4 regions of the Actinomadura meridiana genome follow, and region 2 is predicted to be linked to each of the others. Evidence: riboswitches for the same ligand, from Rfam matches in the RefSeq annotation. Region 2 holds a riboswitch; each other region holds the start of a gene.

Evidence for each region. A riboswitch is a leader RNA that binds a small molecule or an ion and turns the genes downstream of it on or off. The one in region 2 is predicted to bind cobalamin.
Region 1: it holds a riboswitch for cobalamin, as region 2 does, so the genes downstream of both, metE (5-methyltetrahydropteroyltriglutamate--homocysteine S-methyltransferase) here and ABD808_RS29945 (ribonucleoside-diphosphate reductase subunit alpha) in region 2, are expected to answer to the same signal.
Region 3: it holds a riboswitch for cobalamin, as region 2 does, so the genes downstream of both, cobN (cobaltochelatase subunit CobN) here and ABD808_RS29945 (ribonucleoside-diphosphate reductase subunit alpha) in region 2, are expected to answer to the same signal.
Region 4: it holds a riboswitch for cobalamin, as region 2 does, so the genes downstream of both, ABD808_RS25550 (ABC transporter substrate-binding protein) here and ABD808_RS29945 (ribonucleoside-diphosphate reductase subunit alpha) in region 2, are expected to answer to the same signal.

Annotation. Positions count from the first base shown of each region.
Region 1 is NZ_BAABAS010000020.1:162,258-166,278, reverse strand. It holds gene metE (5-methyltetrahydropteroyltriglutamate--homocysteine S-methyltransferase) at 1-2,001, opposite strand, end outside; cobalamin riboswitch at 2,099-2,329, opposite strand; gene ABD808_RS26785 (MarR family winged helix-turn-helix transcriptional regulator) at 2,346-2,831, opposite strand; gene ABD808_RS26780 (tautomerase family protein) at 2,895-3,275, shown strand; gene ABD808_RS26775 (DUF4360 domain-containing protein) at 3,473-4,021, shown strand, end outside.
Region 2 is NZ_BAABAS010000021.1:29,834-33,854, reverse strand. It holds gene ABD808_RS29945 (ribonucleoside-diphosphate reductase subunit alpha) at 1-2,247, opposite strand, end outside; cobalamin riboswitch at 2,360-2,593, opposite strand; gene ABD808_RS29940 (hypothetical protein) at 2,699-3,337, shown strand; gene ABD808_RS29935 (YcnI family copper-binding membrane protein) at 3,414-4,021, shown strand, end outside.
Region 3 is NZ_BAABAS010000006.1:824,172-828,192, reverse strand. It holds gene cobN (cobaltochelatase subunit CobN) at 1-2,487, opposite strand, end outside; cobalamin riboswitch at 2,519-2,725, opposite strand; gene ABD808_RS16755 (precorrin-3B synthase) at 2,710-3,831, shown strand; gene ABD808_RS16750 (precorrin-8X methylmutase) at 3,828-4,021, shown strand, end outside.
Region 4 is NZ_BAABAS010000019.1:141,500-145,520, forward strand. It holds gene ABD808_RS25530 (hypothetical protein) at 1-743, opposite strand, end outside; gene ABD808_RS25535 (hypothetical protein) at 900-1,160, shown strand; gene ABD808_RS25540 (VOC family protein) at 1,147-1,524, opposite strand; gene ABD808_RS25545 (TetR/AcrR family transcriptional regulator) at 1,521-2,138, opposite strand; adenosylcobalamin (AdoCbl) riboswitch at 2,222-2,363, shown strand; gene ABD808_RS25550 (ABC transporter substrate-binding protein) at 2,399-3,313, shown strand; gene ABD808_RS25555 (FecCD family ABC transporter permease) at 3,339-4,021, shown strand, end outside.

The DNA of each region.
Region 1 (4,021 bases), on a different contig from region 2:
GACCAGCTCCATGTGGGAGCGGGCCGCCTCGACGCTGGTCACGTCGGCGTCCAGCGCGCCGATCGCGCCGATGATCTCACCGAACTCCGAGTAGCACATGTGCGTGTGGATCTGAGTGGTGTCCGCGACGCCGGACGTCGCGAGCCGGAACGCGCCGACGGCCCAGTCCAGGTACGCCGGACGGTCGGCGCCCCGCAGCGGGAGCAACTCGCGCAGCGCGGGCTCGTCCACCTGGATGACGCGGATCCCGGCGGCCTCCAGGTCGGCGATCTCGTCCCGCAGCGCCAGCGCCACCTGCCGGGCGGTGTCGGCGAGCGGCTGGTCGTCGCGGACGAACGACCAGGCCAGCATCGTCACCGGCCCCGTCAGCATCCCCTTGACCGGCTTGTCCGTCAGCGACTGCGCGTACGTCGCCCACTCCACCGTCATCGGACGGGGCCGCGCCACGTCGCTGTGCAGGATCGGCGGGCGGACGTACCGCGACCCGTACGACTGCACCCACCCGTGCTCGGTGGCGGCGTATCCGTCGAGCTGCTCGGCGAAGTACTGCACCATGTCGTTGCGTTCCGGTTCGCCGTGGACGAGGACATCCAGCCCCAGGTCCTCCTGGAGGGCGATGACGCGGGCGATCTCGTCCTTCATAGCGCGCGTGTAGGCGTCGCCGGTGAGGCGCCCGGCGCGGTGGTCGGCGCGGGCCCGGCGGATCTCGGGGGTCTGCGGGAACGAGCCGATCGTGGTCGTCGCCAGGGCGGGCAGGCCGAGCGCGTCCCGCTGCGCGGCGAACCTGGCGTCGCGGTCGCCCCGGCGCGCGGTGTCGTCGAGCGATCGCAGCCGGGCGCGCACCTCGTCGTCGACGCCCGCCGGGGGCGCCGGTGCGTCGGCGGACGACGGGACGTCCGCGCTGAGCGCCCGCCCGAGCGCCACGACCTCGCCGACCTTCTGCCTGGCGAACGCGAGCCGTTCCCGCACCGCCGGGTCCAGCGACGTCTCGGCGTCGAGGTCGATGGGCACGTGCAGGAGCGAGCAGGACGTGCTCACCACCACCTGGTCGACGAGCCCGAGCAGCGCGGCGCAGGTGGCCTTGGCGCGGCGCTGGTCGGTGCGCCACACGTTGCGTCCGTCGACGACGCCCGCCACGAGCGTCTTGCGCGGCAGCCCGCCCACCGAGGCGAGGACGTCGAGGTTGTCCGGGCCCGCCACGAAGTCCAGGGCGACGGCCTCGACATGGCTCGCGGCCAGGGTGCGCAGCGCGTCCGCGCCGACCGTGCCGAAGTAGGTGGCGACCAGCAGGCGCGGCCTGCTCGTCAGCCGTCCGAGCCGGGCGTAGGCGCGGCCGAACGCGGCGATCTCCTCGTCCGTCCGGTCGGCGACCAGGGCGGGCTCGTCCAGCTGCACCCATTCGGCGCCCGACCCGGCCAGCCGCTCCAGCACCTCGGCGTACACGTCGACGAGATCGTCGAGCAGGTCGAGTGGACGGAACCCGTCCGGCGCGTCCAGCGCCGGCTTGGCCAGCAGCAGGTAGGTGAGCGGCCCGACGAGCACCGGTCGCGTCTCGATGCCGAGCGCCTTCGCCTCCCGGTACTCGGCCAGCGGCTTGGCCGCCGACCCGTCCGCCAGCCGGAACCGGGTGTCCGGCCCCAGCTCCGGGACGATGTAGTGGTAGTTCGTGTCGAACCACTTCGTCATTTCCAGCGCCGGGACGTCCTGCACACCGCGCGCCATCGCGAAGTACCGGTCGAACCCGGTCAGATGCCGATACCGGTCGGGGACGGCATCGACGAGGACGCTCGTGTCGAGCACCTGGTCATAGAACGAGAACGTGTTCGACGGGATCGTGGCGAGGCCCGCGTCGCGCAGGCCCGTCCAGACCGCCGCCCGCAGTTCGGCGCCGGTGGCGGTCAGCGCGTCGGCGTCGGCGCGTCCGGCCCAGTAGTCCTCGGTGGCGAACTTCAGTTCCCGGCGCGGCCCGATCCGGGGATGTCCAAGGATCGTCGTGTTCATGGCGGCTTCCCTCGCGTGCCACGGCGGACCCGCGGGTGAGGGCACGGCGCACGCGCGCCGCGAACCCTCCCGCGAGGCCGCAGACCACCGCGCGCCGGTCGGCGCGCGGGCGGAGGCAGGTCTTCGGACTCGCGGGCGTCGCCTCGTTGTCAGTGACGACAGTGCCGAGGCGTCCTACTGGCCGTCGCTTCCCAGGCCGTGCGACCCAGTGCGTAAGACGGCGGTCGTTCCCGCTCACCGCTGCGGGGCAGTCCCGGATTCGCACCGGGTTCCCTCTTACGACGCCCCCGCCCAAGGTGGGGACGAACCATCCGCACCATCAACTCTACCGACCACGCAAATCATTACTTCTGTTCGCTCTCGGGTTGCTCGTCTCGCAACTCCAGTGCGTCCTCATAAGCGCGCAGAGCACGGATGACCGTTGCGCGTTCGCCGGGCGCCAGGTCGCGCATGACGCGCTCCCAGGCGTGGGCGTTGCCGGAGAGCCATTCGCCGATCGGCGCGGTGTAGGCGGGGGCGATGGCGATGATGCGGCGGCGGCGGTCGCCCGGGTCGGCGGCGCGTTCCAGGACGCCGCGCCGCGACAGCTCGCTGACCATGAGGCTGACCGTCGTCGGTGCCACCTCCAGCAGGGCCGCCAGCTCGTTGACGCTGACGGGGCCGCGGTACTCCAGGTGGGCCAGCAGCGCGAGATGGCGCGGCGCCAGGTCCATGCCGCGCAGCGCCTCCGGGATCGGCAGGCGCTTGGCGCGGCCGACGAGCCGGGGGATCAGCAGCAGCAGGGTGCGGACGGCCTCGTCCACGGCCGGGCCGTCCGGTTCGCTGGACATCGCCACCCTCCACAACTACCTTTGACCTCAAAGGCTTTAGGTCCAAAGAGAACGAGGTCCACTGTGCCGCATCTGACCGTCCACATTCCAGACAACAGGCTGACCGGCAACGAACCCGCGCTCATCGCCGCACTGACGGAGGCGGTCGTCGGCGTCTACGGCGAATGGGCCCGCGACCTGGTGGGCATCCGGCTGGCCGGAGTCCCGGCGGGCCGCTTCGCCCAGGGCGGTAAGGCCGTGGACGCGACGGCCTCGGTCGTGCTCGGTATCCGCGCCGGGGCGTTCGACCGTCCGGACGCCGCCGAGATCACCTCTCGCCTCGGCACGGCCCTCACCGACGCGATCACCGAAATCCTCGGCGACGAACTCCGCGCGGGCACCATGGTCGAACTCGTCGCCTCCCCGCCCGAACGAACCTTCACCGGCGGTGTCCCCGCCGCCTGACGAACGTTCTCCCGGTTCGGCGCCCGAACCCTTTCCGGCCCACGCCACCGGCGGCCCGGTTTCATTCTATTAAGGTAGCGCGGAGTTAAATACTGGTGATTGACAGTGAATGGCGCTAAAGGTATGCTCTCGTCGCCTTGTAGTCGCTTCTTTGTTCAGCGAAGAAAGCGTACGCTCCCCAACGAGGAGAAATTACCATGCGTAGAGGGTTCGCCATTTCCGCCGTGGCGGCCGCGGCACTCGCCGTCAGCACGGCGCCGATCGCCGCGGCGGCGTCCGGTCCGCGTCCTGTTCGCGGTCCAGACGGAGTCACCATCGAAATCGCGACGGCCAACGGCTCCGGCTGCCTGAACAATACCGCCGGGGTGGCCATTTCGGATGACGCGGAGTCGTTCACCGTCTGGTACTTCAATTACCTGGTGCAGTCAGGTGGCTCCTTGAAACCGGCCCCCGTCCGTAAGAACTGCCAGCTCTCCCTCAAGCTGCGGGCCCCGGAGGGCGTCACCTACGCCGTCTCGTCTGTGGACCATCGTGGTTACGCCTCCCTGGTGGACGGCGCGAAGGCCACCCAGAAGGTCAGCCATTACTTCCAGGGGCTGCCGCAGACCGGGAGGATCACGCACCAGATTCCCGTCCCCTTCGATGGCACATGGCATTTCGAGGACTCCATCCAAACGGAGCCCGTCTACAAGCCGTGCGGCGAGGACCGGAACCTCAACCTCAACACCGAGCTGCGTCTCGACCCG
Region 2 (4,021 bases):
CAGGGAGCAGAGGTTTGATTGCGCGACGGTCGTTTGCGCGATGCGGGTGGCCGGGCGCGACCGTAGGTAGTAGGTAGTTTTGAGGCCGCTGCGCCAGGCGTAGGCGTACATCGAGGACACTTTCCCGATCGTCGGGGTCTCCATGAACAGGTTCAGGGAATGGGACTGGTCGATATACGGGGTGCGTGCGGCGGCAAGGTCGATCAATGCTTTTTGTGGGAGTTCCCATGCCGTTCGGTAGAGGGCGATCATCTCGTCCGGCAGACCGACGAGGCCCTGGACGGAGCCGTTCGCCTTCTTGATCGCCTCCCGGACGGCCGGGGTCCACAGCCCGAGCGATTTCAGGTCGTTCACCAGGTAGCCGTTGATCTGGAGGAACTCGCCGGACATCGTCTCCCGCTTGAACAGGTTGGACACCTGCGGCTCGATGCACTCGTAGCAGCCCGCGATGGACGCGATCGTGGCGGTCGGCGCGATCGCGATGAGGAGCGAGTTGCGGAGCCCTACGTCGGCGATCCGTTTCCGGAGTTTCTCCCATTCGGCGGGACGGGACGGAGTCGCGTCCGGGAAATGGTCGAGATGGAGTTGGCCGCGTGCGGTGCGGGTCTGGGCGTAGGCGGGTAGGGGGCCGTGGGCGGCGGCCAGGTCGGCCGACGCGTTGTAGGCGGCCAGGGCGATTTCCTCGGAGATGCGAGTTGACAGCGAGCGGGCCTCGGCCGAGTCGAACGGGAGGCTGAGCGTGAAGAAGACGTCCGCGAGGCCCATTACGCCGAGGCCGACCGGGCGCCATTTGTTGTTCGCCGTCTCCGCCTCGGGCGTCGGGTAGAAGCCACGGTCGATGGTGCGGTCGAGGAATCGGACGGCGGTGCGCACGGTGCTCCGAAGCCGTTCCCAGTCCATGCCGGACGGACCGACATGCGCCGCGAGGTTCACCGATCCGAGGTTGCACACGGCCGCCTCGTTGTCGCTGGTCACCTCAAGGATCTCGGTGCACAGGTTCGACAGGTGGACGGCCTGTCCCGGTTCGGCGGTCTGGTTGCAGGCGCGGTTGGCGGCGTCCTTGAACGTCATCCAGCCGTTGCCCGTCTGGGCGAGCGTCCGCATCATCTGCCCGTACAGCTTGCGGGCCGGGAGCTGCCGGACGAAACGGCCGTCCTTCTCGGCGGCCCGGTAGGCCGTGTCGAACTCGTCACCCCACAGGTCGGCCAGCTCCGGGACCTCCTTCGGGTCGAACAGCGACCATGTTTCGTCCTGTTCGACGCGGCGCATGAACTCGTCCGGAACCCAGTTGGCGAGGTTCAGGTTGTGGGTGCGGCGGGCGTCCTCGCCGGTGTTGTCACGCAGTTCCAGGAACTCCTCGACGTCGGCGTGCCACGGCTCCAGGTACACGCAGGCAGCGCCCTTGCGGCGTCCGCCCTGGTTGACGGCCGCGACGGACGAGTCGAGCGTCCGCAGCCAAGGCACGATCCCGTTGGAATGCCCGTTGGTGCCGCGAATCAGCGAGCCTCGTGAGCGCACCTTCGTCCAGGAGATCCCGATGCCGCCCGCGTACTTGCTGAGCCGCGCCACCTGCGCGTACCGCTCGTAGATCGACTCCAGTTCGTCGCGCGGCGAGTCGAGCAGGAAGCACGACGACAGCTGCGGCCGCCGGGCCGCGGAGTTGAACAACGTCGGTGAGCTGGGCAGATACGACAGCGTGCTGAGCAGCCCGTACAGCTCGGCGGCCTCGTCGACCGTGTCGGCCAGACCGCACGCGACCCGCAGGAGGAAGTGTTGCGGACGTTCCAGGACGAGCCGCGAACGCGGATGTTTCAGCAGGTAGCGGTCATAGAGCGTGCGGAGGCCGAAGTACTCGAAGCGGTCGTCGGCCGATTCGTCGATCAGGGCGTCGAGCGCGGGCGCGTTGGCGGCGACGAACGCGGCCGGGCCGTCCGCGAGCAGGCCCTCCCGGAGCCCGGCGGCGACCGAGTCGGCGAAGGTCAGCACCCCGGCGGCGGCCGTCTCGTCCCGGATCCGGAGCCCGAGCAGCCGGGCCGCGACCTTGGAGTATCCGGGTTCGGCGGGCACCAGCGTGCTCGCCTCGCCGATCGCCAGGTCGCGTAGCTCGGCGGCGTCCAGTCCATCACCGGCTCGGACGGCGGCCAGCACCCGGCCCGGGCCGGTGTCCGGTATCCCCTCGCAGGCCGCCTCGATCTCGGCGGCGATCTCCGCGACCGCCGTCGGCGGCGCGACCAGGTCCTGTGTCACGTGCTCTCCCCTCGCAGCCGCCTCGCGGAGGCATGCGAACGGGACACGACGGCACGTCGCGCTCCGCCCCCGACCCACCCGCGAGGCCTGGACATATCGGTCTGGGGGGCGACCCCCTGACCTCGTGCGGGCAGGTCTTCGGACTCGCGGGCGTCGCCTCGTTGTCAGTGAAGACAGGGCCGAGGCGTCCTACTGGCCGTCGCTTCCCAGGCCGGATGGCCCAGTGCCTATGACGGCGGTCGTTCCCGCTCACCGCTGCGGGGCAGTCCCGGAATCACACCGGGTTCCCTCTTACGACGCCCCCGCCGACGGGCGGCGGGGGCGAACCAGCACGGGATTGAACCCTACATGTAGTCGCCGATCTTTGCACAACCCCTAGATGTTGGGCATGCCAAGGAGTTCACGGGGTCGGCTATCCGGATCGCGGGAGTGGTGGGACGATGGGTGCGCCATGTCCCCGCGTCCCCCGCAGCCGGGCTTCCGAACCGCACGCGCGGTGGTTTTCGCCACCGTGTGCGTCACGCTGGCGACCTCCGGGCACGTCCTCGCATCGGGGACGACGATTCCGGTGTGGGCGGTGCTGACGGGTTTCGGCGCGGTGCTCGGTGTGACGCTCGTCCTGGCGGGTCACGAACGTTCGCTGGCGACGATCCTGGGCGGCCTCCTCGGCGGACAGTTCGCGCTGCACACGCTCTTCACGGCCGCGACCGCCCCGAGCCAGCCGATGCCGACGCACCACCAAACGGGCATACCGGACGCGGCGACGGCGTGCTCGAACCTCCTGATGCCGGTGGCGCACGCCTCGGACGCGCCGACGATGACGCTCGCGCACACCGTCGCCGCGATCATCGCGGCCTGGTGGTTGCGGCGCGGTGAACGGGCCGCCTGGTCGCTGGCCCGGCGGATCGCCCTGGCCGCCGCCGACCGTCCGGTCCGGCTGCTGCTCGTCGTCGACGTCGAGCCCGCCGAGGCCCGGCCGCGTGTTCCGGCTGTTTCGAAGGTCGTCACGGCCATCGGCCGCACCCTGCGACATCAGGTCGTCCGGCGGGGTCCCCCGCCGGGTTCGAGGGCGCTCCTCGCCTCCCGCTGAGCGAGCGCCGCACGTCACCGGACGCCGACTCGACGGCGCTTCCGGCTTCACTCGTGACCTCGAACGGAGTTCCGTCATGCCTTCCCTTTCTCACGCCGCCCGCAGGCTCGGCGCCGTCACCGCGCTGTCCGTCATGTCGGTGATCGGGCTCGCCACCGCCGCTTCCGCGCACGTCACCGTCAACCCGAAGACCGCCGAGCAGGGGTCGTACACCAAGGCGACGTTCCGCGTGCCGAACGAGCGCGACAACGCGTCCACGACCAAGCTGGTGGTGAACCTTCCGGCGGAGCATCCGCTGCCGTCGGTGTCGGTCCGTCCCGTCCCCGGTTGGACGGTGAAGGTCGACAAGTCCAAGCTCGCGACCCCGATGAAGATCGAGGGCGGCGAACTGACCGAGGCCGTCACCAAGATCACCTGGTCGGGCGGCAAGATCGACCCTGGTAACTTCCAGGAGTTCGACGTGTCGATGGGCCCGCTGCCGACCAACACCGACCAGCTGATGTTCAAGGCCGACCAGACATACTCGAACGGTGAGGTCGTCAAGTGGGACGCACCGACCACCGAGGGCGCCGCCGAACCCGAGCACCCGGCGCCAGTGCTCAAGCTCGTCCCGAAGGGCTCCACCAGCGTGAACACGACCAGCGGTCTTGTCTCCAAGACCACGCCCAAGGCGTCCGAGTCCGC
Region 3 (4,021 bases), on a different contig from region 2:
CGACTCGGCCATCGCCTGCCCCGTCTCCCAGGCGAGGCGGCTCGGGACGGCGCGCGGGTCGACCGAGTAGAAGTTCCGGCCGGTCGGCAGCACGTTGACCAGACCCCGCAACGGCGACCCACTCGGCCCGGCCGGGATGTACCCGCCGTCCAGGGCGTGCAGGACGTGGTCGATCTCGTCGGAGGTCCGGTCCAGGCGCGGGACGACCTCCGTCGCCGCGAACTCCAGGACCCGGGTCACAAGGTCACGGCGCTCGTCGGAAACCTGCCGAGCGACCTCGGGAACGGCGGCCACGGCCCAGCCTTCGTCCTCCATGGCCTGGACGAGGGCGCGGGCGGCGGACTCGGCGGCGTCCACATCGCCGAGCGCCGCGGAGCCGTCCTCGACGAGGCCGAGCGCCTCACGCAGGCCGGGGAGCGTCTCCCGTCCCGACCACAACTGTCGGGCGCGCAGCATGGCCAACACCAGGTCGACCCGGGTGGACCCCTGCGGCGCCTCGCCGAGCACGTGCAGGCCGTCGCGGATCTGCGCGTCCTTCACCTCGCACAGCCACCCGTCGACGTGCAGGATGAAGTCGTCGAACTCGGTGTCGTGCGGGCGGTCGTCCAGGCCGAGGTCGTGGTCGAGCCGCGCGGCCTGGATCAGCGTCCAGATCTGCGCGCGGATCGCGGGCAGCTTCGCCGGGTCCATCGCGGCGATCGTCGCGTGCTCGTCGAGGAGCTGTTCGAGGCGGGCGATGTCGCCGTAGGACTCCGCCCGCGCCATCGGCGGGACCATGTGGTCGACGAGCACGGCGTGCGCGCGGCGCTTGGCCTGCGTCCCCTCGCCGGGGTCGTTGACGAGGAACGGGTAGATCAGCGGCACGTCGCCGAGCGCGGCGTCGGTGCCGCACGACGCCGACATGCCCGCCGACTTGCCGGGCAGCCACTCCAGGTTGCCGTGCTTGCCGACATGCACGATCGCGTGCGCGCCGAACTCCTCGCCGAGCCACCGGTAGGCGGCCAGATAGTGGTGGCTGGGCGGCAGGTCCGGGTCGTGGTAGATCGCGATGGGGTTCTGCCCGAAGCCGCGCGGCGGCTGCACCATGACGACGACGTTGCCGGACCGCAGCGCCGCGAGCACGATGTCGCCGTCCTGGACGAACAACTCCCCGGGCGGCGGCCCCCAGTGGCGCTCCATGTCCGCGCGCAGATCCTCGGGGAGCGTCCGGTACCAGCGCTCGTACGACGCGGCGGAGATCCGCACGGGATTGCCCGCGAGCTGCTCCTCGGTGAGCCAGTCCTCGTCCTGCCCGCCCGCCGCGATCAGCGCGTGGATGAGCGCGTCGCCGTCCTGCTCCTCGACGCCGGGGAAGCCGTCGCCGAGGTCGTGGCCCGCGTCCGCGAGTCGCGCCAGCAACCGGACGGTGCTCGCCGGGGTGTCCAGTCCGACGGCGTTCCCGACACGCGAGTGCTTCGTCGGATACGCCGACAGCATCACCGCGACACGACGGCCCGACGGCGGCGTGTGCCGCAGCCGCCCGTGCCGGACGGCGATCCCCGCGACCCGCGCGGCCCGCTCCGGGTCGGCGGCGTAGACGGTGAGACCGTCCTCGCCGGTCTCCTTGAACGAGAACGGGACGGTGATGATCCGGCCGTCGAACTCGGGGATCGCGACCTGCGACGCGGCGTCCAACGGCGAGAGCCCGTCGTCACTGGCCTCCCAGTCGGCGCGGGACGTCGTCAGGCAGAGACCCTGGAGGATGGGGACGTCCAGCTCGGCGAGGGCCCCGACGTCCCACGCCTCGTCGTCGCCGCCCGCCCCGGCCGTCGCGGGCCGCGTCCCGCCCGCCGCGAGCACGGTCACGACCAGCGCGTCCGCCTCGGCGAGCGTGCCGAACAGCTCGGGCTCGGCCGTGCGCAGCGACGAGCAGAACACGGGCAGGGGCCGTCCGCCCGCGTCCTCGATCGCGGCGCACAACGCCTCCACGAAAGCGGTGTTCCCGGCCATGTGGTGCGCGCGGTAGTACAACACCCCGACCACGGGCCCCTCAACGTCACGGACATCGCGCTCAAGCCGCCCCCACGTCGGCGTGGGCGCGGGCGGCGCGAACCCACGGCCGGTCAGCAACACGGTGTCCGACAGGAAGGCGTGCAGCTCGACCAGGTTCGCGGGCCCACCGTGCGCGAGGTAGGCATGCGCGTCGGCGCACACACCACCACTGACGGTCGACAACTCCATCAGCTCCGCGTCAGGCGCCTGCTCACCGCCCAGCACAACAACGGGCCTGGGCCCCGCGAGCAACGCGTCGAGCCCGTCCTCCCAGGCACGACGCCCACCCAGCAGCCGCACCACAACAAGATCAACACCTTCGACCAGCTCCGCCAGGTCGTCCACGGCAACCCGAGCGGGATTGCCGAGCCGATACTCGGCACCGGACGCACGCGCGCTCAGCAGATCGGTGTCAGATGTCGAAAGCAACAGAACCGCGCGCTCCTCAGCGGACACGGCGCATCCTCCCCCTGGGGTCCTCGCCCCGGTCGCGGGTATCGCGACGGCAGGAGTCTCCTGGCTTCCGGATCAGTGCTCGCCCCGGCCTTCCCGTCCACAAGGGACAGTGGCCTAAAGCGGGGTTCGCTCCCCGGTCACAGTGGCGGGACCGTGCCGGATTTTCACCGGCTTCCTCCCATTGCCATCGTCTGGGCAGAAGCGTACGACAGCGGAGACCGCGTGGAAACTGTGACTAATGTCCGGGCGGGGCGGTCGGGGCCCGATGCTTGTCCCGGGGCGTTGCGGACGCACGACGCCGCCGATGGGCCGTTGGCACGGGTGCGTACGCCGGGTGGGGCAGTGACGTCCGCGCAGCTCGCGGTGCTTGGCGCCGCCGCACGTGAGCTGGGGCTGGATGTGATCGAGCTGACCTCGCGAGGCAACATGCAGGTGCGCGGCGTGCGCGCCACTGAGCGGCTAGCGGTGCTTCTCGCGAACGCCGGGTTGCTGCCCTCGGCATCGCACGAGCGGGTGCGCAACATCGTCGCGTCGCCGCTCGGCGGGCGTGGGCCGCGCGGAACGCTTGCGACAGATCCGCTGGTGGCGGCGCTCGACCGGCGGCTGTGCGCCAACCCGCGGTTGGCCGGGTTGCCGGGACGGTTCCTGTTCGCGTTCGACGACGGCACCGGCGATATAGCCGCGTTGGACGCCGATGTCGCCTATGGCCCCGCCGGGTTTCGGTTGGGCGGGACGCCGGTTGATTTGGCGGGCGGGGAGGATCCGGTGGGAACGATGCTCGCTGCGGCTGGGGCGTTCCTCGATGTGCGAGGGGACGCCTGGCGGCTGGCGGAGGTGCCGAACGGTGCGTCGGTCGTCGCCGCGCGGCTCGGCCGGACGGTGGCGGGTGAGGGCCCGGTACGTGCGGAGGGCGCGTCGCCGTTCGCCGGGGTGATCGAGCAGCGTGACGGGCTTGTTTCGCTTGAGGTCGTGCCGCCGCTGGGGCGGTTGTCGGGGGCGCAGGCCGAGGTGCTCGCGGAGGTCGCCGGGGAGGTTCGGGTGACGCCGTGGCGGAGTGTCGTGCTGCGCGACCTGGCTCCGGGCGAAGTGCGGGCTACTGCGGAGAGGTTGGCGGCAGCGGGATTCGCGACTGATGCCGCGTCGCCGTGGGTCGGTGTCACGGCGTGCACGGGGAGCCCTGGTTGTGCGCGGTCACGCGGCGACGTTCAGGGCGAGGCCCGTGGGTGGGTCGGGGGGTTGGACGGTGCCCCTGAGACGCCCGTGCACTGGGTGGGATGCGAACGGTGCTGCGGGACGCCCCGCGGCCCGGTCGTTCTGAAGATGGTGGGCGGAGCGGAGCGATGATGGAGTACGTCCGGGACGGCGCCGAGATCTACCGGCGGTCCTTCGCGACCATCCGGGCCGAGGCTGATCTGTCGGGTCTGCCGGACGATGTGGCGCGGGCCGCCGTCCGGATGATCCACGCCTGCGGGATGACGGATCTGGTCGACGATCTGGCCTGGTCTCCGAGGGTGGTCGAGCGAGCGCGGGCGGC
Region 4 (4,021 bases), on a different contig from region 2:
ATCTCCCAGCCCATTTCCTTGGTCAGCCAGGTGCGGCGGGACGTGTCGTGAGCGCGGACCCTGGGGCCCGTGTGGTGGCGTTCGCCGTCGTATTCGAGGCCGACGCGGTGGTCTGGGTAGCCGAGGTCGATGTAGTGCCAGCGGCCGGACGGGCCCATCACCGGAACCTGCGTTTGCGGACGGGGGAAGCCCGCGGTGAGGAGGGCCATCCGTGTCCAGGATTCGGCTGGAGAGGCCGCGCCTTGGTCGCTGAGGCGGATGATTTCGCGGAGGCGCTTGTTGCCTCGGTAGCCCGGGAGCGTTCGGGACATTGTGGTGAGGTCGTCGGTGGATACTCCACGGCGGAGGAACTGGTCCAGGGCCGCAACGGCGTCGTAGCGAGGGAGCCAGCGGGCGCAGTCCAGGGCGGTGCGGGGCAGAGAGGTCATCCGTATGCCGGATTTCCGTGTGATGTGCTCCTCGTTCAGTTCGGCGGTTTCTGCGGTTATCGGTTCGGATTTGTCGGGGGTGATCAGGTCTACGTTCCAGTCGGCCTGATCTGTGCCGGGTGGGAGGATGTCGAGGCCCCAGATCCAGGCGGCGGTTCGGCGGGCTATGACCGCCTCGCCGGGGAGGAGGTTGCTCAGGGCGGCGGCGCGGGCCGTCAGAGGGGCGCCTCTGATTGGGACGAAGTACACGCCCGCTCCCACGGGGACGATCGCGTCGGCCGTTGTTCTCTTCCAGGTGAGCCCGAGGCTGTTCATACGTCCGATCGTCCCTCGGGTGAGGACCCGGGCGGATATCGGCTGGAGATTGTGGATAACTTCGCCTGCTGAACAGACGGGTTGCTGGGTAGATAGAGGAACGTGGCTGGAGGGCTGGTTCGTCGGGTCCCGGCGGCGACGACCGGGGGGGTGCCGGTGAAGGCACGGCGGCGGTTGGCGGTCGGTGTCGTGGGCGTGGAGGCGCCGGACGGTGAGGCCAAGGAGTACGCGCGTGAGGCGATGGTCTCGTCGGCGCGTGCGCATGACCGGGCCGCGATGTTGCTGGAGCGGATGGCTCTCGCCCATCCGGAGGAGGCGGACGTCCATTTGCAGTCGGCCGCCCGGCATCGCAGATGGGCCGAGAACGACCGGAAGCTGGCGGAGCTGTACGCGCCCCCAGAACCTACGGTGCGATGAGTTCGTACAGGTTGCCGCTGGCGTCGGAGAAGTAGACGCCGCGGCCGCCGAGGGGATGGTCGTGGTCGATGCGGCCGTTGTCGGCGTGTGCGGGTTCGTCGCCGTAGGGGAGTTCGCGGGCGTCCAGGCGTTCGACGGCGGTGTCGAAGGTGACGGCGTCCACGTCGAAGGCCAGGTGGTGGCCCTGCGGGTGCGCGACGGTCAGGAAGTCGAGGGTGAGGGAGTCGTTCACCCGGATCGGGACGAAATGCCGCGCGTGCGGATGCGCGCCCGTGTAGCGCAGGCCCATGACGGACGCGAAGAAGCGGGCGGCCTCGTCGTTGTCGGCGGCGGTCACGATCGTGTGGTTGAGGGTGATCGTCATTCGGTCTCCTTGAAGGCGCCGTGCAGGAAGACGTCCAGGCTGTCCTCGACGGACGGGGCCTCCGGTCCGGCGGGGGGACGGGCGCGGGCGAACATCAGTCCCATGAACAGGCTCGCCAGCTGTTCCGGGAGGAGGCGCAGCCGGTCGCGTTCGGGTTCGAAGAGTTCGGCGAGGGCCGCGCGGGTGCGGTTCATGGCGTCCGTGCGGGCGTCCGCGGGAGGGCGGCCGGTCTCGGACGGGTCGGGTCTGCGGAGGGGGCGGCCGGTGGCGTGCAGGGCGCCCATGACCATGCCCATGCGGGCGAGGTAGGCCTCGATCGCGGCGCTGGCCTCGGCGAGGCGGTCGGGCAGCGGGACGTTGAGCGGGATCGCGGTGAGCTCGGACAGGATGTGATCGGTGCGGGTCGCCTCGGCGACGCAGGCGTCCAACAGTTCCTCCTTGTCGGCGAAGACGCGGAAGATCGTCGCCTCGCCGATGCCCGCGGTGCGGGCGATCTGGCCGGTGGTGACAGCGGTTCCGTGCTCGGCGACCAGCGGCAACGCGGTGCGGATGATCATCTCGCGGCGCTGCTGCGGGCTCATCCCGGGGGCGCGGCGACGACCTTGTGTCTCCATGCCGAACACGGTACGGAGTGAGCACTCACTCCGTCAAGTGGGTGTCGTGTGACCGGCGCATTTCCGGATTTCGGCGGCTGGTACCGTTACGGTGCTGCGCGCCAGGAGCGAAGTCCGGTGTGAATCCGGCGCTGTCCCGCAACTGTGGTGCTCAAGAAGGGCCGAGCCAGGTCGCCTCCTCGCGCGCTGACGAACTTCGACCTCGTGGAAGGGCGATCCGTCCTGAGCGGGCCGCGGCTTCCCCCAGCCTGGAGGCTCCAGTGAGACCCGTACGTTCCCTTGTCGCGGTACTGGCGATCGGCGCCGTGGCATTCGCCGGTGCGTGTGGCGACGGCGACAGCGACAGCGGTACGTCGGGTGCGAAAACCGTCACCGTTCAGGCGGCCAACGGGGCGGTGAAGGTCCCGGCGAACCCGAAGCGCGTCGTGTCCCTCTCCCCCACCCACACCGAGACGCTGTTCGCGATCGGCGCCGGGACGCAGGTGGTCGCGGTGGACGACTACTCGAACTTCCCGGCGAACGCGCCCCGCAGCAAGCTGTCGGGTTTCAAGCCCAACGCGGAGGCGGTCATCGCCTACAAGCCGGACCTCGTCGTCGTGTCGGACGACCTGAACGGCATCGTCCAGTCGCTGGAGAAGGTCGGCGTCCCCGTCCTGCTGGAGCCCGCGGCGGCCAAGCTGGACGAGGCGTACGACGAGATCGGCGACCTCGGGCAGGCGACCGGGCACACGGCGGAGGCGACGAAACTCGTGAACGGGATGCGCGCCGTCATCCAGAAGACGGTCGCGGCGTCGTCCCAGGGGAAGGGCCTGAGCTATTACCACGAGCTCGACAACCAGTTCCACTCCGCGACGTCCAAGACGTTCGTGGGTCAGGTGTACGGGCTGTTCGGCCTGCGCAACATCGCGGACGCGGCGGACAAGGCGAGCGGCGGATACCCGCAGCTGTCCCGCGAGTACCTCCTCAAGCAGGACCCCAACCTGATCTTCCTCGCCGACACCCGGTGCTGCGGGCAGAACGCCGCCGCGGTCGCGAAGCGTCCGGGCTGGTCCGATCTGAAGGCCGTCAAGGACAAGGGCGTGGTCGAACTCAACGACGACGTCGCCTCCCGGTGGGGGCCGCGGCTGCCCGAGCTGGTGAAGGCGATCGGTGACGCCGTGCGGAAGGTCCGGTGACCGGCGACCGGAGGGGCGCCCGGCCGTGAGGACCCGGCAGGCCCGGCTGCGGCCGGTGCATCTGGCGGCCGGACTGTCACTGTTCGCGGTTACCCTGCTGGCGGGGGTGCTGGTGGGGTCGGCGGGGCTGCCCGTCGGCGGGGTGCTGAAGGCGCTGCTCGACCGGGTGCCGTTCGTGCACGTCGACTCGGGGCTCGGCGTGATCGACGAGAACGTGCTGTTCGAGCTGCGGATGCCGAGGGCGCTGATGGCGGCGATGGTCGGCGGGATGCTGGCGCTGGCGGGCGCGGGCTACCAGGGCGTGTTCCGCAACCCGCTCGCCGACCCGTACCTGCTGGGCGCGGCGGGCGGCGCCGGGGTCGGGGCGACGGTGGTGATCGCGCTGGTGCCGGGCGACCCGGGGTTCGGGGTGCCGCTCGCGGCGTTCGTCGGCGCGATCTTCGGGGTGTTCCTGTCGTACGCGCTGGGGCGCACGGCGGGACGCGGCAACGCGGCGACGCTGGTGCTGGCGGGGGTCGCGGTGTCGTCGTTCCTGGCGGCGGTGCAGACGTTCGTCCAGCAGATGAAGACGGAGGAACTGCAACGGATCTTCGCGTGGATCCTCGGCGGGGTCGGTTCCGCCGACTGGCACCAGCTCGGGCTCGTCGCCCCGTACTCGCTGGTGTCGACGGTGGTGCTGCTCGCGCACGGGCGGCTGCTGGACGTGCT